Regions from separate parts of the Rhizobium sp. KNZ14-9A genome, predicted to be linked through region 2. Evidence: predicted binding sites of a transcription regulator. Region 2 holds the regulator's gene; each other region holds the start of a gene.
What was found. The regulator PhoB, encoded in region 2, activates phosphate uptake and scavenging genes when phosphate is short. The targets are predictions, from matches to a motif close to TGTCATNNANCTGTCAT.

Region 1: a site for PhoB is predicted at 4,496-4,512, ahead of ACR9ZQ_RS27050 (DUF2794 domain-containing protein). Genes of this name have one in related genera too.
Region 3: a site for PhoB is predicted at 2,028-2,044, ahead of ACR9ZQ_RS25140 (DUF1045 domain-containing protein). Genes of this name have one in related genera too.

The regions. Positions count from the first base shown of each region.
Region 1 covers NZ_JBPGXB010000002.1:4,095,589-4,105,236, forward strand. Annotated here, with positions in the region: gene ccmA (heme ABC exporter ATP-binding protein CcmA) at 1-334, opposite strand, end outside; gene ACR9ZQ_RS27035 (hypothetical protein) at 286-468, opposite strand; gene acnA (aconitate hydratase AcnA) at 595-3,285, shown strand; gene ACR9ZQ_RS27045 (DUF1223 domain-containing protein) at 3,522-4,262, shown strand; gene ACR9ZQ_RS27050 (DUF2794 domain-containing protein) at 4,535-4,936, shown strand; gene ACR9ZQ_RS27055 (GNAT family N-acetyltransferase) at 4,943-5,500, opposite strand; gene ACR9ZQ_RS27060 (Bax inhibitor-1/YccA family protein) at 5,612-6,340, opposite strand; gene ACR9ZQ_RS27065 (ABC transporter permease) at 6,520-9,063, opposite strand; gene ACR9ZQ_RS27070 (ABC transporter ATP-binding protein) at 9,060-9,648, opposite strand, start outside.
Region 2 covers NZ_JBPGXB010000002.1:3,315,224-3,324,871, forward strand. Annotated here, with positions in the region: gene ACR9ZQ_RS23245 (acetylornithine transaminase) at 1-573, opposite strand, end outside; gene ACR9ZQ_RS23250 (GcrA family cell cycle regulator) at 999-1,529, shown strand; gene ACR9ZQ_RS23255 (pyrroline-5-carboxylate reductase) at 1,832-2,620, shown strand; gene phoB (phosphate regulon transcriptional regulator PhoB) at 2,751-3,434, opposite strand; gene phoU (phosphate signaling complex protein PhoU) at 3,566-4,279, opposite strand; gene pstB (phosphate ABC transporter ATP-binding protein PstB) at 4,324-5,139, opposite strand; gene pstA (phosphate ABC transporter permease PstA) at 5,154-6,476, opposite strand; gene pstC (phosphate ABC transporter permease subunit PstC) at 6,473-7,954, opposite strand; gene ACR9ZQ_RS23285 (substrate-binding domain-containing protein) at 8,122-9,156, opposite strand; gene phoR (phosphate regulon sensor histidine kinase PhoR) at 9,355-9,648, opposite strand, start outside.
Region 3 covers NZ_JBPGXB010000002.1:3,681,993-3,691,640, forward strand. Annotated here, with positions in the region: gene phnE (phosphonate ABC transporter, permease protein PhnE) at 1-639, shown strand, start outside; gene phnE (phosphonate ABC transporter, permease protein PhnE) at 647-1,990, shown strand; gene ACR9ZQ_RS25140 (DUF1045 domain-containing protein) at 2,135-2,830, shown strand; gene ACR9ZQ_RS25145 (alpha-D-ribose 1-methylphosphonate 5-triphosphate diphosphatase) at 2,844-3,983, shown strand; gene phnN (phosphonate metabolism protein/1,5-bisphosphokinase (PRPP-forming) PhnN) at 3,983-4,579, shown strand; gene ACR9ZQ_RS25155 (GrpB family protein) at 4,599-5,105, shown strand; gene ACR9ZQ_RS25160 (DNA translocase FtsK) at 5,121-7,514, opposite strand; gene polA (DNA polymerase I) at 7,790-9,648, opposite strand, start outside.

The DNA of each region.
Region 1 (9,648 bases), 780 kb from region 2:
TGCTCATGCCGGCGGCTTTGCCGGGTCCAAGGAAGGATCTCCAGAAATCCAGGTTCTCTGCAACCGTAAGTTCTGTCTTCATGGCGTTACGATGGCCAAGGTAGTGGCTCGCTTCCGCTGCCGGACGCCTCTCGGCACCGACCGAATCAGCGACGGTGACGGAGCCTTTTTCCGGTCTCAAAAGACCGGCGATGACGCGCAATAAAGTGGACTTTCCCGATCCGTTTTTACCCGTCAGAATCAGCGCTTCGCCGGCCTGCAAGTGAAAGGAAACGTTAACGAAAATCAGATCCTCACCGCGCCGGGCTGCCAGATTTTCAGCGGTGAGATGCATGCATCGGCTCTTTCTTCATTGGCACCATCGGCAAGCTCAAAAAATGTCCGATTTTGACCTTTGTCGCTATGGCAAGTCTTTACGAAATTATCTATAAGACCTGCAACCACGCCAGCGGTCGGCGTGAACTTCATCCTTGCGCCGAACTTGGGGTCTTTCCTCACGTGCGGACAGCGGAAATGGCCGTACCCGCATCCTGATGTGCATTAAGTGCATAGGCGTTCGCACGACTGTGTTGGCTATCAGAAACGGGGTTTCTCGTGTCTAAATCTCTTGACAGTTTCAATTGTCGGTCCACGCTTTCCGTGAACGGAAAGGACTACGTCTACTACAGCCTGCCGAAGGCTGAGGCAAACGGTCTCGCCGGCGTATCGAAGCTCCCCTATTCGATGAAGGTGCTGCTGGAAAACCTGCTGCGCTTTGAAGACGGTCAGTCGGTCACCAAGGAGCACATCCTTGCCGTCGCCGAATGGTTGAACAACAAGGGCGCTGTCGAGAATGAAATCGCCTATCGTCCGGCCCGCGTGCTGATGCAGGACTTCACCGGCGTTCCCGCCGTCGTCGACCTTGCCGCAATGCGCGACGCAATGGTCTCGCTCGGCGGCGACCCGGAAAAGATCAATCCGCTCGTTCCCGTCGACCTCGTCATCGACCACTCCGTTATCGTCGACGAATTCGGCACGCCGCAGGCTTTCGCCAGGAATGTCGAGCTGGAATATCAGCGCAACGGCGAGCGTTACCGCTTCCTGAAGTGGGGCCAGCAGGCATTCAAGAATTTCCGCGTCGTTCCTCCGGGCACCGGCATCTGTCATCAGGTCAATCTCGAATATCTCGGCCAGACCGTCTGGACGAAGGAAGAGGACGGCGAAACGATCGCCTATCCGGACACCTGCGTCGGCACCGATTCGCATACGACGATGATCAACGGCCTCGGCGTTCTCGGCTGGGGTGTCGGTGGTATCGAAGCTGAAGCCGCCATGCTCGGCCAGCCGGTCTCGATGCTTCTGCCCGAAGTTATCGGCTTCAAGCTGACCGGCAAGTTGAAGGAAGGCGTAACCGCGACCGACCTCGTTCTGACCGTCGTGCAGATGCTGCGCAAGAAGGGCGTCGTTTCCAAGTTCGTCGAATTCTTCGGCCCGGGCATGGACAACATGCCGCTCGCCGATCGCGCGACGATCGGCAACATGGGTCCGGAATATGGCGCGACCTGCGGCTTCTTCCCGGTCGATGGCGAAACCATCAACTACCTCACGATGTCCGGCCGCACGCATGACCGGATCGCGCTCGTCGAAGCCTATTCGAAGGCCCAGGGCATGTGGCGCGACGGCGATGGTTCCGACCTTGTCTTCACCGACACGCTGGAACTCGACCTCGGCGACGTTGTACCCTCGATGGCCGGTCCGAAGCGTCCGGAAGGCCGTATCGCGCTCGAAAACATCGCTACCGGCTTTGCCGGTTCGATGGATGCCGACTACAAGAAGCCCGGTCAGCTGAACAACCGCTATGCGGTCGAAGGCACGGATTTCGATCTCGGCCATGGTGACGTCGCGATTGCCGCCATCACTTCCTGCACCAACACGTCCAACCCGTCGGTGCTGATCGCTGCCGGCCTTCTCGCCCGCAATGCCGTTGCCAAGGGCCTGAAGACCAAGCCGTGGGTCAAGACCTCGCTTGCTCCGGGATCTCAGGTTGTCGGCGAATATCTCGCCAAGTCCGGCCTGCAGGCTGATCTCGACAAGCTCGGCTTCAACCTCGTCGGCTTCGGCTGCACGACCTGCATCGGCAATTCCGGCCCGCTGCCGGCACCGATCTCCAAGACGATCAACGACAAGGGCCTGATCGTTTCCGGCGTGCTCTCCGGCAACCGTAACTTCGAAGGCCGTATCTCGCCGGACGTTCAGGCGAACTACCTCGCTTCGCCGCCGCTCGTCGTCGCCTACGCTCTTGCCGGTACGGTCCAGAAGGACCTCACCAAGGAGCCGATCGGCGAAGATCAGAACGGCAACCCGATTTATCTCAAGGATATCTGGCCGACTTCAAAGGAAGTTCAGGAATTCATCCTGAAGTACGTCACCCGCGAACTTTACGAAACGAAGTACGCCGACGTGTTCAAGGGTGACGAGAACTGGCAGGCCGTTCAGGTTCCCCCGGGCCAGACCTACGCCTGGGACGACGATTCGACCTATGTCCAGAACCCTCCGTACTTTGTCGGCATGGGCAAGAAGGGCACAGGCACCTCCGATATCAAGGGCGCACGCGTCCTCGGCCTCTTCGGCGACAAGATCACCACCGACCACATTTCTCCGGCCGGTTCGATCAAGGCTGCTTCGCCGGCCGGCGCCTACCTGCTTGGCCACGACGTCGCAGTTGCCGACTTCAACCAGTACGGCACGCGCCGCGGCAACCACGAAGTGATGATGCGCGGCACCTTCGCCAATATCCGCATCCGCAACTTCATGCTCGGTGCGAACGGCAAGGAAGGTGGCTACACCATCCACTATCCGTCCAAGGAAGAGACCTCGATCTACGATGCGGCCATGCAGTACAAGGCCGAAGGCGTTCCGCTCGTCATCTTCGCCGGTGTGGAATATGGCAACGGCTCCTCGCGTGACTGGGCTGCGAAGGGCACGAACCTGCTCGGCGTCAAGGCCGTGATCGCCCAGAGCTTCGAGCGTATCCACCGTTCGAACCTGGTCGGCATGGGTGTCATCCCCTTCGTCTTCGAAGAGGGCACGACGTGGCAGAGCCTCAACCTGAAGGGCGATGAACTCGTTACCATCGAGGGCCTCGAAAACATCAAGCCGCGCGAAAAGAAGATCGCCAAGATCACCTACGCCGATGGCACCGTGAAGGACGTTCCGCTGGTGTCGCGCGTCGATACGCTGGACGAGGTCGTCTACCTCAACAATGGCGGCATCCTGCAGACGGTTCTGCGCGATCTCGCAGCCTGATTGTTAAGATACTTGCCTGATAATGACCGCCGGAGAGCAATTTCCGGCGGTTTTTCTTTGCGGAAAACGAGGCTGTTTCACTGCTCACGGTGATGTGTTTCGGCGGCCATCCGCCTGGGGCTCCGTCTCACCCGTTCGTGACTTTCCGTTTGGACCCGGAAGGATTATTCGTACGTTCATATCTCAGAGCCGGCAGTTCAGGACCGCTGCTGACGCTGGAAAAGAGGTGCTGGTGAATGTCCCCGCGTTTTATGATCCCGCTGATCGCCGGGCTTGCTTTTGCAAGTCCGCTCCTAGCCGAAGATGGCGCGCCGAAAGGCGTCGTTGAGCTGTTCACGGCGCAGGGCTGCGCCTCCTGTCCGCCGGCCGATGCCGCATTCCGCAAGCTCGTCAGCCAGGGCAATGTCATCGCCCTCGCCTATCACGTCGATTACTGGAATTATCTCGGCTGGGCCGACACGCTGAGCTCGAAGGAAAATACCGAGCGGCAATACGGCTATGCCCGGATGATGGGCCGCAGCAACGTCTATACGCCGCAGGCGATCGTCAATGGCCGTGACCATCTCGCAGGCGCCGATCTTGCCGGCATCAACGGCAAGATAAATGGCTATGCCAACGAGGGCAAAGGCCTGACCGTGCCCGTCAGTGCTCGCATGAGCGGCGACCAATTAGAGATCAAGCTCGGCGCCGGCCAGGGCAAGGCCAATGTGGTGATCGTCTATTTCGACAAGGAAAAAACGATCGACGTCGAGAAGGGCGAAAACAGCGGCCAGAAGATCTCCTACCTCCACAGCGTGACCGATGTGGAGACCGTCGGCATGTGGGATGGCAAGGCGACGACGCTGACTCTGCCGGCCAGCGTGATGGAAAAACCCGATCTCGAAGGATCAGCGATTCTCTTGCAGTCCGTGACGGACAACGGCGATCCGGGAGCGATCCTCGGCGCAACAGTCGTCATGGCAGGGAAAAACATCTAAGGATTTCATCCGCTTGCGGATGAATGTCAGGCGGCCCGGCCAAGCGTATTCGGGGCTGGGGTTAAGGTCGATACGCTCCGCCGGGCCCTTTGGCGCGCTGGCGCCAAACTGGAGCCTATAGTTCTCTTGGAAATGAGGCGCTGTTTTGACTGAAATGCGGCACACCGGAGAAAGCAGGTTTCGTCCCCAGTGTGACAGTCGGTCCCTTGCAATTTGCCGCGGCTCGGGCAAACTGTCACTCTCCTGTCACACGTGGAGGTCTTGGGAGTCTGATGACAGATACGCCGGATTTGCGACACGGCGAAAGCCGCTCCGTCGACAATAGCTCTTCAACCGTCGTTGATCTCAAGGAATACAGACAAAATAAAGATCCGATGCCAGTGACATTTCACCGGCGGGAGCTCGACCAGATTCTGTGGATCTACGGTCGAATGGTGGGCGAAGGCGAGTGGAAAGACTATGCCATCGACCACACGGGGGAGAAGGCGGTGTTCTCCGTCTTCAAGCGTTCGGGCGAAATGCCGCTCTTCCGCATCGAGAAGAATCCGAAGCTTGCTGCCAAGCAGGGCGCCTTTTCGGTCGTGAACACCAACGGCATGATCCTGAAGCGCGGCCACGAGCTTGGGCCAGTCCTGAAGGTTTTCGACAAATCGCTGAAGCTCGTCGACAAGTAAGCGATATCACCCCTTGAACAGCGTGCCCGGATAGGCCTCAGGATCGGGATGGGTTTCCGTTCCTTCGCCCAGTCTGCGCTGCATCAGCATCGTATCCAGCCAGCGGCCGTGCTTGTAACCGGCACCCTTCATCAGACCGATCTCTTCAAAACCCAGTGAACGGTGAAGCGAGATAGAAGCCGGGCTTGCACCGCCGATGACGGCGGTCATCTGGCGGAAGCCAGAGACGGTGCAGCGCGAAATCAACTCTCCAAGGAGTAGTTTGCCAATACCCTTGCCGCGCGCCGCCGTGCCCAGATAAATCGAATCCTCGACCAGCCAGCGATAGGCAGGACGGGTGCGGAATGCCGAGGCATAGGCATAGCCGAGCAGGCTTCCGTCCTCGGCTGTCGCGGCGATGTAGGGATAGCCCTGCTCGCGAATGGCGGAGTAGCGAGCCGTCATTTCCGCTTCGGTTGGCGGCACGATTTCATAACTCGAGATGCCGTTCAGCACGGACTCGCGGTAGATTTCAGTAATGGCAGGAAGATCGGAAGGAAGGGTGTCGCGTAGGAGAGGGAGCATTTCGGATCGATCGGCACTGTTGAACGAAGGCTCACGTTGAAGCACTCCAGCGAACTGCCCGCAACAAAAAAGGCGGCCGAAGCCGCCTTTTCGTTTTTCAGTCCGGCCTGCTTACTTACGGTTGCCCATGAACTGTAGCAGGAACATGAAGAGGTTGATGAAGTCGAGGTAGAGCGTCAGCGCGCCCATGATGGCCTTGCGGCCGGCGACGTCATAACCATCTGCTTCGAAATACATTTCCTTGATGCGCTGCGTGTCGTAGGCGGTGAGGCCTGCAAAGATCAGCACGCCGATCGCGGAGATCGCGAACTGCACGGCGGACGAAGCCAGGAAGATGTTGACGATCGAAGCGATGATCAGGCCGAAGAGGCCCATGATCAGGAACGAACCCATTGCCGACAGGTTGCGCTTGGTCGTGTAGCCGTAAAGCGACAGCGCACCGAAGGAGGCGGCCGTCACGAAGAAGGTCTGTACGATGCTCTGGCCCGTATAGATTATGAAGATTGACGAGAGCGACAATCCAACCAGTGCGGAATAGACCCAGAAAGTGGTCTGCGCTGCAGCCACGCTCATCTGGTTAATACGGAAGCTCAGGAAGAACACGGCAGCAAGCGGTGCAAGGATCACAACCCACCGAAGCGGGCTTGCATAAATCGCCTGACCGAATGCAGTTAGCTCGCCATTGGCGAAAGCGAACTGGAATGACAGATAGGCGGCCACACCAGTGATCGCCAGACCCAGCGCCATCAGGTTGTAGACCTTGAGCATATAAGCGCGGAGGCCTTGATCAATCACTTCGCCGGCTTGTGCGCGGCTTTGATAGTTACGGAGATCAGCCATAGTTTCCTCTTACAAGCTCCGATGGAAATACGGTGTCGGGTTTACGACCCGGGCGCCGCTGCGGAGCTTCCAGCATGCCTGCTGACAATATGAGGCTTTCGTCCAATTCAAACAAGGCCTTTGCAATCTGCCGTTCGGTTAAATCGCCGTAAGGTGAAGGGATTTGGGGCCTTCACCCATTACAGCTCGCGCAAAACTGGTGCTGCCTTCTGTCCGAGGATGCGCCAGGTGCCGATCAAGCCGATACCGACGGTCAATACTAGGGCTGTGACAAGGGTGAGACCTGCGACATCCGGCATGAAGCTGGAGGGCAGGCGCATGATGCGGCTGACGATGAACCAGGCAGCCACACTGCCGGCAAAAAGCGCGAAAATGGCGGTGGCAACACCGAGGATGAGATATTCATAGCTGAAGGCGCGGATCAGCATGGTTCTCGTCGCACCAAGTGTCTTCAGCACCACCGCATCATGCGTGCGCGCCCGATTTCCGGCGGCAAGTGCGCCTGCCAGCACGAGAACGGAGGCGATCAGTGCAACGGAAGCTGCGGCGCGGATCGCAGTCGCAAGCTCGCCGACCAGCTGATTGACGATATCGATCGCGTCCTTGACGCGCACGCTCGTGATCGTCGGATAGGCGTTGGTCACCGATTTCAGGATCGCGGCGTCTTCAGTCTCGGTCGATGCGGGATCCGTCAGTGTCGCCAGCCATGCATGCGGAGCGCCACGAAAGGTGTTCGGCGAGAACACCATGACGAAATTGATCGACAGCGATTCCCATTCGACCCGCCGCAGATTGGCAATTTTGGCAGTGATGTTGCGGCCGAGAACGTTGACGGTGACGGTATCGCCGATCTTGAGGCCCAGTTCATGCGCCTCCTCGCTCGAGAAGGAGACGAGCGGCTCGCCGCTATAGTCCTTGCCCCACCACTGGCCTTCGGTAAGGACGGAATTCTCCGGTGGGCTTTCCTCGTAGGTAATGCCGCGGTCGCCATTCAGCACCCAGCGGCCCGCTGCCGGCACATTCATCTTGGTCACATCCTGGCCATTGAAGGCGATGATGCGGCCGCGGAGCATCGGCACTTCCACCAGCTTGCCATTCGGTGACTGGGTGTGGATCAGGTTGCGGAAGGCATCGACCTCGGCGCTCTGGATATCGACGAAGAAGAAGTTCGGCGCACCCTCGTTCATGCGGCCGGTTAGCTGCTGGCGCAGGTTGCCGTCGATTAGTGTGAGGGTGACCAGCAACGCAAGGCCGAGACCGAGCGAGAGGACGACGGAGGGTGTCAGTGCTCCGGGGCGATGAATATTGCCGATCGCCAGCCGCAGCGCCGGCGAGTTGACGCGCGGGCTTCTGCGCGCCAGCCAGGCGATCAAGGCTGCGACGAGGCGCAGGATGACGAAGGCGAAGATGATGGCGCCGACGAAGATCACGGCGATGAAGCGGTCATAGGCGGTAAAGATGGCAAGGCCTGCGAGCGCAGCCATGAAGAGCGCGGCGAGTAACACATAGGGCCAGGAGGGCAGGTGGCGTGCCTCAAAACCCTGCTCGCGGAAGAGTGCGGTTGCCGGCACTTCGCGCGCATGGCCGAGCGGCAGGATGGCAAAGGCAAGCATCGTCAGCATGCCGAAGAGGGCCGCAAGCACTAGAGCGCCGGGATAGAGGGTTGGATCGGTAGAGACCGGCAGGAACTGGGCGAGGAACTGTGCAGCCAGCATCGGGGACAAGGCGCCGAGCACAAGACCGATCAGGATGCCGACTGCCGCGATGATGGCGATCTGGAAGAGATAGATCCAGACCACGACGGCTGCCGGGGCGCCCAGGCATTTGAAGGTCGCGATCGTCGTACGTTTGGCATCAAGGAAGGCGCGCACGGCATTGGCGACGCCGACGCCGCCGACGATCAGAGCGGTCAGGCCGACCAGCGTGAGGAATTGCGAGAATCGGGTTATGTTTTCCGTCAGCGATGGGGCGGCGCGATCGCTGGTGCGGACGGACCAACCGGCCGAAGGGAATTCGGTGGTGGCGCGGGCTTGGATACCGCTCATCGTGCTGCGGTCTTCCAGCTTGATCTTGTAGGCATGTTCCACAAGGCTGCCGGTCTGGATCAGGCCGGATGCCTGAAGTGCGTTTCGGCTGACGAGCATGCGGGGGGCGAAGCCGAAGCCTTCCGAGAGCGCATCCGGCTCGGTCTTGACCGTGCCCGTGATGCTGAGCTTGACGTTGCCGAGCAGAAGTTCGTCGCCGATCTGCAATCCCAGTCGCTCCAGCAGCAGTGGAGCTACGACAGCGCCATAGGTGCCGCCTTCGCCTGATAGCAGGGAGGCGAGCGGGTAGTTCGGCTCCGCTTCAAAGGTGCCGTAGAGCGGATAGGCATCGTCGACGGCCTTGACCTCGACCAGCGCTTGATCGGATCCATCCGGCTTGCGAGCCATGGAGCGCAGGCCGGTGGAAACGGAGACTTCGCCAAGGCCACGCAGGAAATTCATTTCCTCTGGCGTTGCCTCGCGGTTGTTAAGCTCGAAGCGGACGTCACCGGCCAAGAGTTCCTGCCCCTGCGAGGCGATCGTATCGGTGATCGACTGTGAGACAGAGTTGACGGCAGCGATCGCGGCGGTGCCGAGCGCGATACAGGCGAGGAAGATGTAGAAACCCCTCAAGCCGCCGCGCAGCTCGCGAAGGGCCAGACGGAAGGCGAGCGAGATGCGCGGAGTGACGATCGTCATGCAATCGCCGCCTCGGACTGACGGACGGCGCTATCGCCCTCGATGCGCCCGGAGCGGACGCGGATCTGGCGCGAGCAGCGATTGGCAAGGCCGATATCGTGGGTCACCAGCAGCAGGGTCATGCCGCGCTCGGCCTGTTTGGAAAATAGGAGGTCGGCGATTTGCCGGCCGGTATCGGTGTCGAGATTGCCGGTCGGCTCGTCAGCTATCAACAGGGCAGGCGAGGGGGCGAGCGCACGGGCGATCGCCACACGCTGCTGCTCGCCACCCGAGAGCTGGCCGGGATAATGGCTCAGGCGTTCACCAAGACCGACGGAATTCAGCTCGCGTTCGGCGATCTCGAAGGGGTTGGGAACATTGGCGAGCTCAAGCGGCACTGCGACATTTTCCAGCGCCGTCATGTTGGCGATCAGATGGAAGGACTGGAAGACGATGCCGATGTTGCGGCCGCGGAAATCGGCGACCTGATCCTCACTCAGCGCATGCAGGGGCGTGTCATTGATGTTGATCTCGCCGCTGTCGAGCTTTTCCAGGCCTGCAAGCACCATCAACAGCGTGGACTTGCCGGAGCCCGAAGGGCCGACG
Region 2 (9,648 bases):
GACACCGCCCTCGCCCTGCACCGGCTCGATGAGGATGCCGGCGGTCTTGTCGGTAATAGCGGCACGGACAGCCTCGACATCGCCAAAGGGCACCTGATCGAAACCAGGGGTCTTCGGGCCGAAACCTTCGAGATATTTCTCCTGGCCGCCGGCGGCGATGGTCGCCAGCGTACGGCCGTGGAAGGCGCCATCGAAGGTGATGATGTGGAAGCGCTCCGGATGCCCCTTGGAGAACTGATAGCGGCGCGCAGTCTTGATGGCGCACTCGAGAGCCTCGGCGCCTGAATTGGTGAAGAACACCTTGTCGGCGAAAGTGGCATCCGTCAGACGCTTGGCAAGCTTCTCCTGCCCCGGCACTTCATAAATATTGGAGAGATGCCAGACCTTGTCGGCCTGATCCTTGAGAGCGGCCACAACGTGCGGATTGCCATGCCCCACGGAGGTAACGGCAACGCCCGCTCCGAAATCCAGATATCGCTCGCCCGTTTCGGTGATCAGCCACACGCCTTCGCCTCGCTCGAACCGCAGCGGGGCACGAGAATAGGTATCATAAAGCGGCGAGGCTTCAGCCATGGCGCAATCTCCTGGTCAGGCTCTAAGGCAACGGACTCCGGCTAAGAAAACCAGGCCCGAAAAATCAAAAATGCCGCCTTGCGGCGGCAGGGAGCACTATTTACTTTTCGCACTGCAATGTCAACAAAACTGAAGATTTAGCACATGCGTCAAGCCTCAAATCAGACTTGCAGGTCTATCAACAGCTAATGTTGCAGAAATGACTCTCCGGGGAAGCAAGTTGGGGAAAACCCTGAATTCGGATTCATCGGATTCACGCGAACTCTTGTCACAGAGTCAGGCTCACACTAGGTTAAAGTTCAATTACTAGACTGCATGCGGCGGAACTAGTCACCAAAATTGATCAGGCGTTTCTTGCTTCGGAGACTTCCGAGGCAACGGTGAGGGATTCTGCCATCACCAACGCGAAAGGTGGAGACAGGGCAATGAACTGGACAGACGAGCGTGTCGAGAAGCTCAAGAAGCTTTGGTCAGAGGGGCTGAGCGCCAGCCAGATCGCTGCGCAGCTTGGCGGAGTGAGTAGAAACGCTGTTATCGGCAAGGTTCACCGGCTCAGTCTTCCCGGCCGCGCCAAGGCCGGCGGCACGGCAACCGCTGCGCGCGCAACGAAGCGCAATACGTCGGCTCCACGCGCCCCGAACTATGCGTCTCGCATCACCACCCGCACCGTTACCCGCCAGCAGGGCGCAACGATGCTGAAGGAAGAGATCGAGATCGAAACGGTCGAGGAAATGGAATACGTGCCGGCCAAGAATGTGGTCGTGCCGATTTCACGCCGCCTTGGCCTGACGGAACTGACGGAGCGCACCTGCAAGTGGCCGGTCGGCGATCCGCTGAAGGACGACTTCTACTTCTGCGGCTGCGACTCCCCGGATTCCTCACCCTATTGCAACTATCACCAGCGCCTCGCCTACCAGCCGGTCAGCGAACGCCGCAAGGCTGTCCGGGTCGCCTGACCGCGCCTTCTCAACAGATGCAGCATCCGCCGCCCCTCTTCGCTGACGCGCAGAGGGGCGTATTTTTTAGTCGGCACAGGAGGGCTGGAAAACCGCTCCTGACCACGACTATCTGCCGGAGGCCGATCTCCGCCGGTCGTTCACCATGCCTGACAATGCGAAGTTATGTGGCCAACGCCACCAATGCGTTTCAGCCCTAAACTGGCATAGAATGGTGGTCCTGGCGCTGTAACGCGATTTTCTGATACAGATGCCGTATTCCCGTGGAGTAGCATAGCGCAAACAGTCACTCAGGGGTGCCAATGGAGATCGATCCAAAGCGGATGACAATGGGGTTCGTCGGGACGGGCACGATTACCGAGGCCGTCGTCACCGGATTGGGCAAGACAGCGTTTCGCGACACACCGGTAGTGCTGTCACCGCGCAACGCAAGCGTCGCCGCCCGCCTTGCGGCGGCAAACCGGAATGTGTCGATCGCTTTGGGGAACCAGGATGTTCTCGACCGATCCGATCTCGTATTTGTGGCCGTGAGGCCGCAAATTGCCGAGGAGGTCATCCGCTCGCTCCGATTTCGGCCGGGCCACCATGTCATCAGCTTCGTCGCGGCCACGCCAATGGATCAACTGCTGGCGTGGATCGATCAGCCAGTTCGCCTGAGCCTGGCAATTCCACTTCCGTACATCGCAGATCTTCAGGGCGCGACTGCGATCTACCCGCCCGACGAGGTTTCCCACGCCCTCTTTTCGGCGCTCGGAACGGCGATCCAGGTTGAAAACAGACCTGAGTTCGAACTTCTCGCGGTGGCGAGCTGCCTGATGGCCACCTATTTCGGCATCCTGGACGAGACGTCGACCTGGCTGCAGAGCCAAGGGCTTTCGAGAACGGCTGGCGACGCCTACCTCCGTCAATTGTTTTCCGGCCTCGCCCATGCTGCCCGTTCGAAACCTGTCGCGAGTTTTGATGAACTCATCGGCGAGCATTCGACCAAGGGCGGATTGAATGAACAGGTGCTCGAAGACTTTCGCGATTTCGGTGGCACTGCGGCTCTGCAAAAGGCTCTTGATCGAGTTCTCGCACGCATTCGTCTGTAGAAAGCAGGTTCTCTCGAGGTCCGCTTTCGGCGCCTGGTGTCGGCTTTCATAAGAAGCTAGGGGTGTCAGATAGACAAGCGGGCCGCCCGGCGAAACCGAGCGACCCGTTCGTGACCTCCGATCACTCGGATCAGGCTTCCATGGAATATCCCGCGCCGCGGACGGTGCGGATGACATCCTGCATGTTGGAGAAGTTCAGCGCCTTGCGCAGGCGGCCGACATGGACGTCGACGGTACGTTCGTCCACGTAGATATCGTGGCCCCAGACGCCATCCAGAAGCTGCGAGCGGGAGAAGACCCTGCCCGGCGACGACATCAGGAATTCGAGCAAGCGGAATTCGGTCGGGCCGAGGCGGACTTCGCGGCTCTTGCGATGAACGCGATGGGTTTCGCGATCGAGCTCGATATCACCACACTTCAGAACGGTGGAGAGAACCTCCGGACGGGCGCGACGCAGCATCGCCTTGACGCGAGCAACAAGTTCCGGCGTGGAGAAGGGCTTGACGACATAGTCGTCCGCGCCGGTCGAGAGACCGCGAACGCGTTCGCTCTCTTCGCCGCGTGCCGTCAGCATGATGATCGGCAGACGCTCGGTCTCCGGCCGCATGCGCAGCCGGCGGCAGAGCTCGATGCCGGAAACGCCCGGCAGCATCCAGTCAAGGATGAGCAGGTCCGGCGTGCGCTCCTGAAGCCGGATTTCGGCCTCGTCGCCACGGAGGATCGTATCCACCTCGAAACCTTCAGCCTCGAGGTTGTAGCGGAGAAGCACGCTCAGCGCCTCTTCATCTTCAACAACTGCAACTCTTGGGATCATGCGTGTCAGTCTCCTAATGCATGATCCTTAAACCGGGGGTGATTTAAGCAAGGGACCATGCAGAAACTTGGAATTGGCTGCGACCTTTGCGCGCCCCAGCGCAGGGCGCGCACGCAATTGGCAGGTCCGGATTACTCCGTCACCGCACCGACGGTATTGGAGCTGTCGTCCTTCGGACGCTCACCTTCCGGCTGGGCGCCGGTTGCCATGTAGTAGATCGTCTCGGCGATGTTGGTCGCATGGTCACCGATACGCTCGATGTTCTTGGCGCAGAAGAGAAGATGCGTGCAGCTCGTGATGTTGCGCGGATCTTCCATCATGTAGGTGAGGAGTTCGCGGAACAGCGAGGTGTACATCGCGTCGATCTCGTCGTCGCGCTCGCGGATGGACTTGGCCTTGTCCGCAGAACGCGTCGTATAGACGTCGAGCACTTCCTTGAGCTGGACGAGCGCCAGTTCGGAGAGATGCTCGAGACCGCGGGCGAGCTTGCGCGGAACGCCGGTGCTTTGGACGGCGATGACGCGCTTTGCGGTGTTCTTGCCGAGGTCGCCGACACGCTCGAGGTCGGCAGCGATGCGGATCGAACCCATGATCTCGCGAAGGTCGGAGGCCATCGGCTGGCGACGGGCGATCGTGACGATCGCCTTGTCGTTGATTTCGCGTTCCGCGTGATCAAGGATCACGTCGTCGGAAATGACCTTCTGGGCGAGCGCAGTGTCGCCGTTGACCAGCGCACGGACGGCCTCGCCGACCATCTGTTCGGCAAGACCACCCATCTCGGAAATGCGCCGGGACAGGAATTTCAGATCGTCATCGTAAGCGGAAAAAATATGTGTCGATGCCATGGGGCTTTGTCCTCGAAAATCGGGAAGGCTTCACATCGCCAAAATCAGCCGAACCGGCCCATGATATAGTCCTGGGTGCGCGGATCGTCGGGATTGGTGAACATCTTGTCGGTGTCGTTTTCCTCGACCAGGTTGCCGAGGTGGAACATTGCCGTACGCTGTGATACGCGCGCGGCCTGCTGCATGGAATGCGTCACGATGACGATCGTGTAGTTTTCACGCAGCTCATGGATCAGCTCTTCGACCTTTGCAGTCGCGATCGGGTCGAGCGCCGAGCAGGGCTCGTCCATCAGGATGACTTCCGGGCTGACGGCAACGGCGCGTGCGATGCACAGACGCTGCTGCTGACCACCGGACAGGCCGGTGCCGGATTCATGCACGCGATCCTTGACCTCATTCCAGAGGCCGGCGCGCTGCAGGCTCGTCTCGACGATCTGGTCGAGGTCGGCCTTGGACTTGGCAAGGCCATGGATGCGCGGTCCGTAGGAGACGTTTTCATAGATCGTCTTCGGGAACGGATTCGGCTTCTGGAACACCATGCCGACGCGGGCGCGAAGTTCGACCACGTCGATGTCGGGATCGTAGATATCGTCGCTGTCGAGCGTGATCTTGCCGGTGACGCGGCAGCCATCGATCGTATCGTTCATGCGGTTCAGCGACCGCAGGAAGGTGGACTTGCCGCAGCCCGACGGGCCGATCAGGGCGGTCACGGTGTTTTCGCGGACGTTCAGATTGACATCGAAAAGCGCGCGCTTCTCGCCGTAATAAACGGAGACATCCTGTCCGATCATCTTATACGGGACGTTGCTCATTTTCTGGTCCAGCGCCTTCTCGACTGCAGCTTCCGTCAACATGTTCATGATCTCTACTCCGTTTACCAGCGGCGCTCAAAGCGACGACGCAAGAGGATAGCTCCCATGTTCATGACGATCAGGAACAGGAGCAGGACGATAATGGCACCCGAGGTTCTTTCCACGAATGCGCGCTCGGCTTCGTTGGCCCACATGTAGACCTGAACCGGAAGTGCCGTGGAGGGATCGAGTGGACTGCTCGGCGCCTGGGCGACGAAGGCGACCATGCCGATCAGCAGCAGCGGCGCAGTTTCGCCGAGTGCGTGGGCAAGGCCGATGATCGTGCCGGTCAGGATGCCGGGCATTGCAAGCGGCAGCACGTGGTGAAACACCATCTGCATCTTCGAGGCGCCGAGGCCGAGGGCAGCCGCGCGGATCGACGGCGGCACGGCACGGAGTGCTGCACGCGTCGCGATGATGATCGTCGGCAGCGTCATCAGCGTCAGCACCAGACCACCGACCAGCGGCGCCGAACGCGGCAGGCCGGCGAAGTTGATGAAGACCGACAGGCCGAGCAGACCGTAGACGATCGACGGAACGGCGGCGAGGTTGTTGATATTGACCTCGATCAGGTCCGTCAGCTTGTTCTTCGGCGCGAATTCCTCAAGGTAAATCGAGGCGGCGACGCCGATCGGCAGCGAAAGCACGAGAACGATCAGCATCAGGTAAAGCGAGCCGATGAGGGCGACGCCGAGACCTGCGGCTTCCGGACGGCTGGAATTGCCGTTGACGAAGAGGCCGGTGTTGAACGTCTTGTTGAGAGCACCGCTCGCCTTCAGCTCATTCATCCAGGCAACCTGCTTGTCGTTGACCTTGCGGTTCTTCTCATCGACCGAAAGATTGATCTGGCCTTTGTTGGCGCTGTCGATATTGGCATCTGCAAGCACTGTAACATTGACGGTCTTGCCAATGATCGACGGGTCGGCAACGACCATGTCGCGCAGCTGAATGGGCGCACCCTTGGACAGCATGCTGGACGCATCGCGCACGTCAGGACGGCTTGCGGCATTGATGCCGAGCTGCTTGACGATCGCGTCGCGCAGCAGAACCGGATAGTTGGCAGCGACCAGCACCGAAGGGTCGGTCGCACGCTTGTTGTCCGGGTCGATCGTCTTCTCGGTGAATTCGATCGGCAGCGTGATCGACGTCTGCAGGAAGGCCGTATAGCCGTTGCTGATGACCGTCCAAAGCAGAATGAAGAGGAAGACGAGGCCGAATGCTATGGCTGCGATGCCATAGGCCTGGAACCGGCGCTCGGCAGCGTAGCGACGCTTGATGCCGATATCGCGACGCGCGGGCGCCTTGGAAACGGTGACGCCGGCGACGGGGGAAACAATATTCGTCATTCGTACTGCTCCCGATATTTGCGCACGATGTAGAGCGCGTAGATGTTGAGGCAAAGCGTGATGCAGAACAGCGTGATGCCAAGTGCGAAGGCAACCAGCGTCTGCGGCGAGGTGAACTCAAGGTCGCCGGTCAGCTGGTTGACGATCTTGACGGTCACTGTCGTCATCGGCTCAAAGGGATTGATCTGGATACGGGCGGCGACACCGGCGGCCAGAACCACGATCATGGTTTCGCCGATGGCGCGCGAAGCGGTCATCAGCAGCGCGCCGACGATACCGGGAAGGGCTGCGGGCAAGACCACCTTCTTGATGGTTTCGGAGCGTGTGGCGCCGAGACCGAGCGAGCCGTCACGCAGTGCCCGCGGAACTGCGGTGATGATATCGTCCGACAGCGAGGAAACGTAAGGGATCAACATGATGCCCATGACGATGCCTGCGGTGATGACGCTCTGTGCCTGGATGAAGTTCGTATAGCTGCCGCTCAAAAGACCGCTGATCTGCGCCGAGAAATCACGCAGGAACGGCCCGACGGTGACGAGTGCAAAGAAGCCATAGACGATCGTCGGAATGCCGGCGAGCACTTCGAGAAGCGGCTTGGCGATCGAGCGCACTCTCGAAGAAGCATACTCGGCCATGTAGATGGCGGCAAAGAGGCCGACCGGCACGGCGACCAGCATGGCGACCAGGCCGATATAGAGCGTGCCGAGCAGGAGTGGGATGAGCCCGAACTGGCCGAAGGAGGAGCTGCCCGCACCGGCAAAACGCGGATCCCAGACCGTTCCGAAGAAGAAGTCGACGAAGGGAACGGCTGCGAAGAAGCGGCTCGCTTCTGTCAGCATCGAGAGCACGATGCCGATCGTCGTCAGAATGGCGATGGAGGATGCAACGAGCAGCGCCCAGAGCATAACGCGCTCGACACGGTTGCGGGCACGGAAGCGCGGAGCAACGGAGCGCAGCGCATAGAAAGCACCTGCGACAGATATGAGCAGCACGATCGCCGTCATGATGACGCGGCTCGTCATGCTCTCCGAGTTCAGGGTCTTTGCGGCAGCGATCATGTAGGGCTGCGGCTCGCCGGCGAGCGGTACGCCCTTCTCGCTGAGCTTTGCCTGCAGACCCGCAGGATTGCTCGACAAGGAGGAAACCTCATCCGAGGTCAGCAGGTTCATGCCGCGGGCAACCGTGGCGACCATGCTGTAGGCGAGGTCCTGCTGGACGGCCGGTTGCGCCTTCACGTCATCAGGAAAGGCGCCGCGAACGGAGGAAGAGATGATGCCCGGGCTGATAGCCAGCCAGGCAAACAGAACGATCAGGGAAGGCAGAACAGCCCAGATCGCGGCATAGGAGCCATAATAGGCCGGCCGCGAATGCAGGGCAGAAGACCTGCCTCCGGAAAGCGCCATCGCGCGGCTGCGCGCAGCCACATAGGCAACGGCGCCGATCACTACCAGGCACAAGAGTATGATGGATGTGCTCATTCGTTACGTCCCCAGGCCCACAGCCCCCAAAGAGCCAGGCAGCTCCAGGAGCGTGCCATCGGCTTCAATATCATGGAGAAGAAGTTCATCCGCCCGGCACCCCAATGGAGCCGGGCGGATAAGGTGATGCCGGCGCGACGCCCCCGAGCGTCGCGCCGGCAAAGTCACTACATGGTCTTGCCGGCCTCTACGGCCTTACGGATCGCTTCGCGCTCTGCATCCGGAGCAGCAACGAGACCGTATTCGACGAGCGGGCTGTCAGGGCCGATCATCTGGTCGGATACGAAGAAGTTGACATATTCCTTCAGGCCCGGAACGGCGCCCAGATGTGCCTTCTTGACATAGAAGAACAGCGGACGGGAAACCGGGTAGGTGCCGTTAGCGATGGTTTCCGTCGACGGAACGATGCCGCTCATGGTCGCAACCTTGAGCTTGTCAGCGTTGTTTTCGTAGAAGGAGAGACCGAATACGCCAACGCCGGTCTTGTTGGCAGCGATGCGTGCCAGCGTTTCCGGATAGTCGCCGTCGATGTCGACAGCAGCGCCGTCCTTGCGAACCGCGACGCAAGCCTTGCCCTGGGCAGCCTTGTCGGCGATTTCCTTGGCGATGACTTCCTGAGCGCCGGAAGCCTTGCAGCCGGCGGCGAGAACGTTCTGTTCGAAGACTTCGCGCGTGCCGTGCTTTTCGCCCGGGATATAGGCGGCGATATCAACAGCCGGAAGCTTCGGGTTGACTTCAGACCACTTCTTGTAGGGGTTGGCGACGAGCTTGCCGTCAACGACAACCTGGGCAGCGAGGGCCTTGTAGATGTCGGCCGGAACGTAGGCAACGTCCGGGTTGGAAGAGTCGGTTGCGAAGACGATGCCGTCATAACCGATCTTGACTTCCTGGATGTCCGTTACGCCGGCTGCCTTGCAGGCTTCCGCTTCATTCTTGTTGATCGGACGCGAGGCGTTGGCAACGTCGATCGTGTCTTCACCGACGCCCTTGCAGAATTCCTTCAGACCAGCGCCCGTGCCGCCGGATTCGACGACCGGCGTCTTGAAGTTGGTGAAGGTTTCGCCGAAGGACTCGGCGACGATCTTTGCGTACGGCAGGACGGTGGACGAACCAGCAACCTGAATCTGGTCGCGAGCAACTGCAACGCCAGCGAAAGCGGCGGTTGCAGCAAGCGCGGCAACAGTAAGTTTAAAGGTGTTCATTTGAATCTCCCGGCATTTGGGCTTGTGTGAGTGCGGCCTCAAAGAGGCCCTCGCATTGCCTTTTTTCATCGGCAGGACTCTCTTAGCGCCTTAAGCACCGTCCTTTTATGTCAGATCGATGAAACATTTATGACAAGATAAATTCTTGATTTTAAATGCAAAAATATGACGTCGAAAAATTGCGTGCGACATGTTGCGTCAGAAGCGCACGGTAAACTCCGTTCCCTTGCCCACCTCTGATTTTACGATCAGCCGTGCACGGTGGCGCGTCAGAATATGCTTGACGATGGCAAGCCCGAGCCCCGTGCCCTTCTTGGAACGGCTGTCTTCGATGCTGACGCGATAGAAGCGCTCCGTCAAGCGCGGTACATGTTCGGCCGGAATGCCTGGCCCCCTGTCGACGACGCTGACTTCAACCGGCTGGCCCGATCCATTCTTCAGCCAGACATCGACGACTTCGCCTTCCTGGCCGTATTTGCAGGCATTTTCCAT
Region 3 (9,648 bases), 370 kb from region 2:
GGCGATTTCTATATCCCCGAATATTTCGAACTGATGATCGTGACGATCAACATCGCGATCCTTTCGACCATCGTTGCCTTCGTCTTCGCTCTACCGCTCAGTTTCCTGGCCGCGCGCAACTTCGCCCCCTCGGGTGTGCTGCGCGTGTGCGTGAAGCGTCTGATGGAATTCTTGCGCGCCTTTCCCGAAATCGTCATCGCAGGGCTGTTTTCCGCCATTCTGTCGATCGGACCGGTAGCGGCCATCATCGCCATCACCCTTCATACGATCGGCGCTCTCGGCAAACTGTTCTACGAAGTGATCGAAAATGCCGACATGAAATCGGATGACGGCATGAAGGCGGTCGGGGCCAACTGGTTCGAGCGCGTCCGCTTCGCGGCGCTGCCGCAGGTACTGCCCAACCTCATGTCGTATATGCTGCTCCGCCTTGAGATCAACGTTCGCGCATCGACCATCATCGGCGCCGTCGGCGGCGGCGGCATCGGCGAAGAGCTGAAGCTCTCGATCTCCCGTGGTTTCGGCGCCAAGACGGTGGCGCTCGTCCTTCTGCTCTTTATAACGATCGTCGCAGTCGATCAGCTCTCGGCCTGGATCCGCCGCAAGCTTGTTGGCGATCATGCCTTCCTTCTCCAGCACTGAGGACGCCATGACCGTACTCGACGCCAACCGCATGCATGAGATCGAAACGCGCTATCCGGAATATTTCCAACGTTCCTTCAAGCAACGCTTCGGCGTGCTGATGATCGCGATCGGCACGCTTGTCTATTGCATCTACGCCGTCTGGTTCTTCCAGATGCCACGGCTGATCTCCGAGGCGCATTGGGAGCGTTTCGGCATCTATATGTCGCAGTGGGTCAGCTACGACGCCCAACCGGAATTCCGGATCGGCGACGGCGGCATTACCGTACGCTATCCGCGCTTCTCTCCCCTTGGCGATAATCCGAACCCTAGCTGGATCGTCAACAAACCGGACGGCAACGTCGTCGTTTCCCTCAGCGGCACGAACCGCCAGGTGGAAATCTCCAGGACGCAGGTTCTGCTGACTGCCCATGGCGTAACGGTGCCTGTCGACATCACCGGCGAGAACCCGCGCGTCGACGGTGCTGTGCCCGACTGGATGTCCGTCTACGACGACAACATCCTCGTTGATATGGGATTTTCGGGCGATGTCAGCATCGCGGCACATCGCATCAAGGTCCACAAGCGACTGCTCGGCTGGCCAAACTTCATCTTCGACACGCATTCGCCCTTCTTCGATAAGCCTGCAGGTGAAGTCGTCAGCATGATCATCTCCGGCCCACGGATCGAGCCGGATCAGTCCAACCTGTCGCTGGCCTTCGACAATATCTGGAACAACGGCGCGTGGCAGCACGGAGACGTCTGGACCAAGCTTTTCCAGACCATCGTCATGGCCTTCCTCGGCACGCTGCTCGGTGCGCTCGCGGCATTTCCGCTCGCCTTCCTGGCGGCGCGCAACATCACGCCAAACCGCGTGCTGAACCAAGGCCTCAAACGGTTCTTCGACTTCTTGCGCTCGGTCGATATGCTGATCTGGGCGCTGTTCCTGACGCGCGCCTTCGGCCCCGGTCCGCTTGCCGGTTCCGGTGCTATTTTCCTCACGGAAACCGGCACGCTCGGCAAGCTTTATTCCGAAGGACTCGAAAACATCGACAACAAGCCGCGCGAAGGCATCAAATCGACCGGCGCCTCCACGCTGCTCGTCCATCGCTTCGGGATCATTCCGCAGATCATTCCCGTCTTCGTCAGCCAAACCCTCTACCAGTGGGAATCGAATGTCCGCGGTGCGACCATTATCGGTGCCGTCGGCGCCGGCGGCATCGGGCTGAAGCTGTGGGAAGCGATGCGGACCAATTCCAATTGGCAGAATGTCGCCTACATGGTCATGCTCATCCTGATCGTCGTCTTTCTCTTCGACGCAGCCTCCAACGCAATGCGTCACCGGCTGATGGGAACGAAGCAGAGGCACTGATCGGATTTGTCGAAATGATGGTGGGCATTTCGGTCTCCATCATCATTCTGTCATGGAAATCTTTTAGCCGGAGCGTGCTTGCGGTTTGCCGCCAAATCACTGCACATTGCCCTCCCCGTTCGGACGATCTCCAGGATAAAAGCCTTGCGCTACGCTCTCTATTTTTCACCGTCCAAGGATGATCCCCTGACGGATGCAGCCTCCGTCTGGCTCGGCCGCAATGCCTTTACCGAGGAGACCTATCCTGCGCCCGAGTACGAGACGCTGCCGGCTCATGAACAATTCGAACTGACGGCCGATCCGCGCCGCTATGGCTTCCATGCGACGATCAAGGCGCCCTTCGAGCTTGCCTCCTCCGTGACCGAAAAGGACCTGATGGCGGTCGTCGAAGATTTCGCCGCCAACACGCCCGCCTTTGAAATCCCGGAGCTGGTGCTCGGCCAGCTTGGTCGCTTCTTCGCGCTTGTGCCGGGTTCGCTGCACCAACCGCTTCAGGATTTCGCGGCAAAGGTGGTAAAGTCTTTCGAACCATTCCGGGCGGCACTCTCCGAGGCCGATATTATCAGGCGCAAACCGGAAAGGCTCTCTGAGAGCCAGCGCAATAATCTCATGCGCTGGGGCTATCCATATGTCATGGATGACTTCGGCTTCCACATGACGCTGACCGGGCAGGTGCCGGAAGAGCGCGCGGAAGTGATGAAGGCGATCCTGACGGAGCGTTTCGCAGCTTTTACCGGCAGGCCGCTTCGCATTTCCGGCCTTGCCGTCTTTAGCGAGGAGGCGCGCGGCGCGCCTTTCAAAGTCCACACATGGCTGCCTCTTGCTGGCGCCAAAAGCTGAAAGATTTTCTGACATGAGCAAAGAAACCGTTCTCTCAAACGCCCGTATCGTTCTCGAGGACGATATTCTTTCGGGCTCCATTCTCATCCGTGACGGCAAGATCGCCGATATCTCGGGAGGCAGTTCGGTAGCCGGCGAAGACTTTGAGGGCGACTACGTCATTCCTGGCCTCGTCGAGCTGCACACAGACCATCTGGAAGGCCACTATTCGCCGCGTCCGGGCATCCGCTGGAACAAGACGGCGGCGATACAGGCCCATGACGCGCAGATCGTCACCTCGGGCATCACCACGGTCTTCGACTGCCTGCGCATGGGTGCTGATGAAGACGGCGGTTTCGAGCACGGCGAAATGCGCGAGATGGCCGATGCCATTCAGTCCGCCGAAAAGGAAGGGCGCCTGCGCGCCGAGCATCTCGTCCATCTGCGCTGCGAGGTTTCGGCCGACAACGTGCTGCAGCACTTCGCCGATTTCGAAAACGACCCTTATGTTCGTCTCGTCTCGCTGATGGATCATGCGCCCGGCCAGCGCCAGTTCCAGACAATGGACCAGTACGTCTTTTACTATCAGAAGAAGCGCGGTCTTTCCGATGAGGAGTTCGCCCGCTTCTGCGCCAGACGCATCGCCGAGTCCGATCGCAATTCGACGCCAAATCGTGACGCGATCTCCAAGGTCTGCGCCGAACGCGGAATCACCGTCGCAAGCCATGACGATGCCACATCTGCCCATGTCGATGAGGCGATTGAAAACGGCGTGCGCCTGGCCGAATTCCCGACCAGCATCGACGCAGCCCGGCTGTCGCATGAAAACGGCATGAGCGTGCTCATGGGCGCGCCGAACATCGTGCGCGGCAAATCGCACTCCGGCAATATCGCCGCGCGTGATCTGGCGCAGCTCGGCGTTCTCGACGTGCTTTCGTCCGACTATGTGCCGCTCAGCCTGCTGCATGCGCCCTTCATTCTTGCCGACGAGGTTGAGGGCATTACTTTGTCGAAGGCAATTGCAATGGTGACGGCAACGCCAGCACGCACCGTCAGCCTCAACGATCGCGGCCGCATCGAAACCGGCCTGCGTGCCGATCTCGTCCGCGTCCACCGCTCGCACGGCGTGCCGGTGACCCGTTCCGTCTGGCGTGAAGGACGCCGTGTCGCATGATGATGTCACACGAACCCCATCCGGGCGCCGGTGCCGAACGCGGCATCATGGTCGTCGTCGTCGGTCCGAGCGGGGCTGGCAAGGACACGCTGATGAACCTTGCGGCCCGGCATTTCGATCGCCGGGAGGACGTGCATTTTGCCCGCCGCGTCATCACCCGTGAAGGCGATGCCGGCGGGGAGGATCATCTCGCCGTTTCGGATGCGGGATTCGCATCGATGGAGCAGTCCGGTGCCTTTGCCGTCTGGTGGGAGGCGCATGGTCTCAAATACGCCATTCCGGCGGAGGTTTCCGTCGCACTTTCCAAGGGCCACATTGTCGTTGCGAACGGTTCGCGTTCGGCGCTGCACCGTTTCCAGGCCGCCTTCCCGCGGCTGAAGGTCATCAATGTGACGGCCCGCCCGGAAGTGCTGGCCAGCCGCCTGGAAGCGCGCGGCCGCGAGACGCACGAGGACATCATGGCCCGCCTCGCCCGCGGCCCGCTGACGGTGCGCGGCGATTACGATGTCGTGGAGCTCGACAACAGCGACTCGCTGGAAGAGGCCGAGCGCAAGATGATCGATCTCCTGGACGGCTTCCTGAAGGAAATCGTCTGAACAAGATGAGGAGATGAGAATGGCCATTCAGGTCATCGACTATGACCCGGAATGGCCGTCTCTCTTCCGTCAGATCGTCGGCGAGCTTGAGCCGTTTCTCGCCGATCTCACCCCCGTCTTTCATCATGTCGGCAGCACATCCGTCCCCGGACTGGCGGCCAAGCCGAAGATCGACCTGCACGCCGCCTTTGAGAATGCGGATGCGCTTCCCGAGGCGATCGAACGTGTGCAATCGCTCGGCGCCTACACCTTCCATGGCGACAAGTACCAGCAGCAGACCTGGACCTTCACCAGCGGCAAGGGCTCGTACGGCGCGCGACTCTACGTCTGCTCGACGGATAATGCCGTTTTGCGAGACCGGATCGCGTTTCGCGACTATCTGCGCTCGCACACGGAACGAGCGAATGCCTATGCCGCCCTCAAGATGACGCTCATGAGCGAGGCAAATGACGATTGGGATTGTTATACCGGCGGCAAGCGTGACTTTGTGCTCGAGACGCTGCGGCTGGCCTCTGAGGAGGGATAACCAGCCGCGCTCCGATTATTCGCCGTCGCCACGCCCCGAGACAATTTCACGCTTGCCGACATGGTTTGCCGGGCCGACCAGCCCTTCCTTCTCCATGCGCTCGACCAGCGAGGCGGCGCGGTTATAGCCGATGCCGAGACGGCGCTGGATGTAGGAGGTCGAGCACTTCTTGTCGCGCATGACGACCTTGACGGCCTGCTGGTAAAGCTCGTCGCCATCCTCGGCGCCCATGGCGCTCTTGTCGAAGGCGGCGCCGTCCTCTTCATCCTCGCCTTCTTCGTCCTCGCCGGCCGTGACCGTATCGAGATATTCCGGCCGGCCCTGCGTCTTCAGGTGTGCCACGACCTTTTCGACTTCCGCGTCGGAAACGAAGGGGCCGTGGACACGGGAGATGCGGCCGCCGCCCTGCATATGCAGCATGTCGCCCTGGCCGAGCAGCTGTTCGGCGCCTTGTTCGCCAAGGATCGTGCGGCTGTCGATCTTCGAGGTGACCTGGAAGGAAATGCGGGTCGGGAAGTTCGCCTTGATCGTGCCGGTGATGACATCGACCGAAGGACGCTGGGTTGCCATGATGAGATGGATGCCGGCGGCACGGGCCATCTGCGCCAGACGCTGGATCGCCCCTTCGATCTCCTTGCCGGCGACCATCATCAGGTCGGCCATTTCGTCGACGATGACGACGATATAGGGCATCGGCGCGAGGTCCAGCTCCTGTTGCTCCTCGATCGGCGCACCGGTCTGCCGGTCGAAGCCAACCTGGACCATGATATGGATGGTCTCGCCCTTTTCGCGGGCCAGGGAGACGCGGCCGTTGTAGCCGTCGATATTGCGCACGCCGAGGCGCGACATCTTGCGATAGCGCTCCTCCATCTCGCGTACCGCCCATTTCAGCGCCATGACGGCTTTCTTGGGATCGGTGACGACAGGCGTCAGCAGGTGGGGAATGCCGTCATAGACGGAGAGTTCCAGCATCTTGGGATCGACCATGATCAGGCGGCACTGTTCCGGCGTCATGCGGTAGAGCAGCGACAGGATCATGGTGTTGATGGCGACGGATTTGCCCGAGCCGGTGGTGCCGGCGACGAGCAGATGCGGCATCTTGGCGAGTTCGGCGATCACGGGCTCGCCACCGATGGTCTTGCCGAGGCCGAGGGCCAGCTTGTAGCCGCTCTTATCGAAATCGTCGCTTTCGATCATCTCGCGGAAATAGACGGTTTCGCGCGTCGCATTCGGCAGTTCGATGCCGATGACGTTGCGGCCGGGGACGACAGCAACACGGGCAGAGAGTGCCGACATGGAGCGGGCGATATCATCGGCAAGGCCGATGACGCGGGATGATTTTACGCCCGGCGCCGGCTCGAATTCATAGAGGGTGACGACCGGACCGGGGCGGACATGGATGATCTCGCCTTTGATGCCGAAATCCTCCAGCACGCTTTCCAGGAGGCCGGCATTCTGCTCGAGCGTTTCCTGCGACATGATCTCGCCGAGCCGCTCCGGCGGCTCCTGCAACAGGGCGCGCGGCGGGAATTCGTAGCCCGATGCATCGACCTTCTCGACGGTCATGCGAGCCGGGCGAACCGGGGACAGCGCAGATGCGGCGATCTCGACACGCGACGCGGGCCGGACATCTGCCGGTGCCTGGTTCGACTGAACCACAGGCGGCTGAATTACTGGGGCCTGAACTACTGGGGCCTGAGCTATCGGAGCCTGAGCGACCGGTGTTGGAGCGACCGGAGCCTGCGCAACGCGCACTGCCGGAGGACGTGCGGGGCGGACTTGCGCGGGTGTAACCGGCAGCGTTGCGCGCGGTGCCACCGGCGCCGGATTATGCCGGCCCGGGCGCCACTCCATGATGCGGAAGCGCGAGGTGATCGATTCGGGTTCGGCCTGCTGCAATGCGATGACCGGGGTACGCGACGGACCGACATCCGTCTCCTCGAAGGCCATGACTTCCCAGAAGGCGAAATCCGAAATGGAGGAAAGCTCCGTCGCTGCGCGTAGCGTGGTTTCGACGGGAATTGCGGCAACGGGCTGCGGCTGAGGTTCCGGCGGCGGCGCGGCGATCGGTTCGGCCACTTCGGGCAGATAGATATCGAAGGGTACGTTCACCGTGATCGGCGCGCGCATCTGCGGTGCTGCTAAGGGTTGCGGCGCTGCTACGGCCTGCGAGGGAGGCACAACGATTTCCTCACGACCTGGCTCTTCCGGCGCGCGGCGCTTGCTGATCAGCGTTTCCGGCGTGCGGGTGAAGCGGACGTTCGGGGCGAGCGAGAAATTGCTCTGCCAGAGTGGCGGCACCGGCTTTTCGCCTTCATATTCCACGGGTGCATTTTCCACGGGATGTTCAGCCTCAAGTCCGGAGGAGAAATCTCCGGCATCCGTCAAATTGGTTCTAGGAAAACGCATGCGACAGTTACTCACTCACGCTTGGTAAATTCTGACATCCTTCCGGATAGGAAATGAAGGTTAATAAGTTCCTTCCAGCCGTCTCGTTCCGGGACGACCAAAAAGACGAAACCTCATTGGTTTCAGAGATTTGACTCTTCAGGAAAAATCTTTGGGGTAATCTGACGAAGCGCCTAAAGCGCGTCGCGATCTTTCAGATTCGCTTGCCGCACTTTAGGCTTTCGTTTTCGCATGTCGTTGGCGCAAAACCGCTACACACTTTTGCGCGACATGCTTTAGTGCGCTTCGTCCCAATTGGTGGCAGCGCGGGCGTCGACGCGAAGCGGCACACGCATTTCAAGCGCCGGCGAGGTGGCGTTTTCCATGACAGAGACGATGATCGGCATCGCCTTTTGGACATCCTCGTCTTCGACCTCGAAGATCAATTCATCGTGCACCTGCAAGAGCATGCGGGCCCGATCGGCAAGGCCGGCCTCGGCAAGCGCCGGCTCGATCTTGATCATGGCGCGGCGGATGACATCGGCGGCCGAGCCCTGGATCGGCGCATTGATGGCAGCACGTTCGTTGAAGGCGCGGACGGAAGGATTCGACGAGCGGATTTCCGGATAATTGATTCGGCGACCGAAGATCGTTTCGACATAGCCCTTGTCACGGGCCATCTGCTTGCGGCTTTCCATGTAATCGCGGATGCCGGGGAAGCGTTCGAAATATTTCTTGATGTAGTCGCCGGCTTCCGAACGCTCGATGGAAAGCTGGTTGGCAAGGCCGAAGGCCGAGATGCCGTAGATGATGCCGAAGTTGATGGCCTTGGCGCGGCGGCGCACTTCGCCCGGCATGCCCTCGACCGGCACGCCGAACATTTCGGAAGCGGTCATCGCATGGATGTCGATGCCGTCTTCGAAGGCGCGCACGAGCTGCGGGATTTCGGCGACATGGGCAAGCACGCGCAGCTCGATCTGGCTATAGTCGGCCGAGATCAGCTTGTGACCCGGCGACGAAATGAAGGCGGTGCGGATCTTGCGGCCTTCGGCGGTGCGCACCGGAATGTTCTGAAGGTTCGGCTCCGAGGAAGAAAGACGGCCTGTTGTCGTCGATGCCAGCGAATAGGAGGTGTGCACCCGCTTCGTTTCCGGATGGATGTAACCCGGAAGCGCATCCGTGTAGGTAGACTTCAGCTTGGTGAGCTGGCGCCAGTCGACGATCTTGCGGGGCAGCTCGAAGCCGGCTGCCGCCAGGTCTTCCAGCACGCTTGCCGAGGTCGACCACTGGCCGGTCTTGGTCTTGGTGCCACCGGCAAGACCCATCTTGCCGAACAGGATGTCGCCAAGCTGCTTGGGAGAGCCGATATTGAACCTCTCGCCGGCAAGCTGATAGATTTCATCCTCGTATCTGGCTGCACCCTGGGCCAGTTCGCCCGAGAGGCGCGAAAGGATCTGTCGGTCGACCGTGATGCCGCGCGCTTCCATCCGAGCCAGAACCGGCAGGAGCGGACGTTCGAGGCGCTCATAGACGCGCGTCAGCTGGGTCGCGGCAAGGCGCGGCTTCAGCACCATCCAGAGACGCAGCGTCACTTCGGCGTCTTCGGCGGCATAGTGTGTCGCGCGCTCGATATCGACGAGGTCGAAGGTAACGTTCGACTTGCCGGAGCCGGCGACATCCTTGTAGGCGATCGGCGTGTGGCCGAGGAACTTTTCCGACAGCGGGTCCATGCCATGCGCGCCGGTGCCGGCATCGAGCACGTAGGATATCAGCATCGTATCGTCGAAACTCTTCGTCTCGATGCCGTAACGCTTCATCAGCAGGTAGTCATACTTCAGGTTCTGCGCCACCTTGAGGATCGATTCATCCTCCAGCAGCGCCTTCAGCCGCGACAGCGCATCGCCCATCGGGATCTGGTTGTCGGCGAGACCGCCACCGAGCAGATCACCGACACCCGTCTTGTGGTTGATGGGCACATAGGCAGCGCGGATCCGCGTGCCGGTCGGATCGGCGGTGTTGTCGGCAATCGCCAGCGAGAAACCGACGAGCTCGGCCTGCATGGCGTCGAGCGAGGTCGTTTCCGTATCGAAGGCGACGAGGCCGGTATCCCTGGCATCGGCGATCCATTGGTCGAGGGTCGCAAGGTCGCGGATCG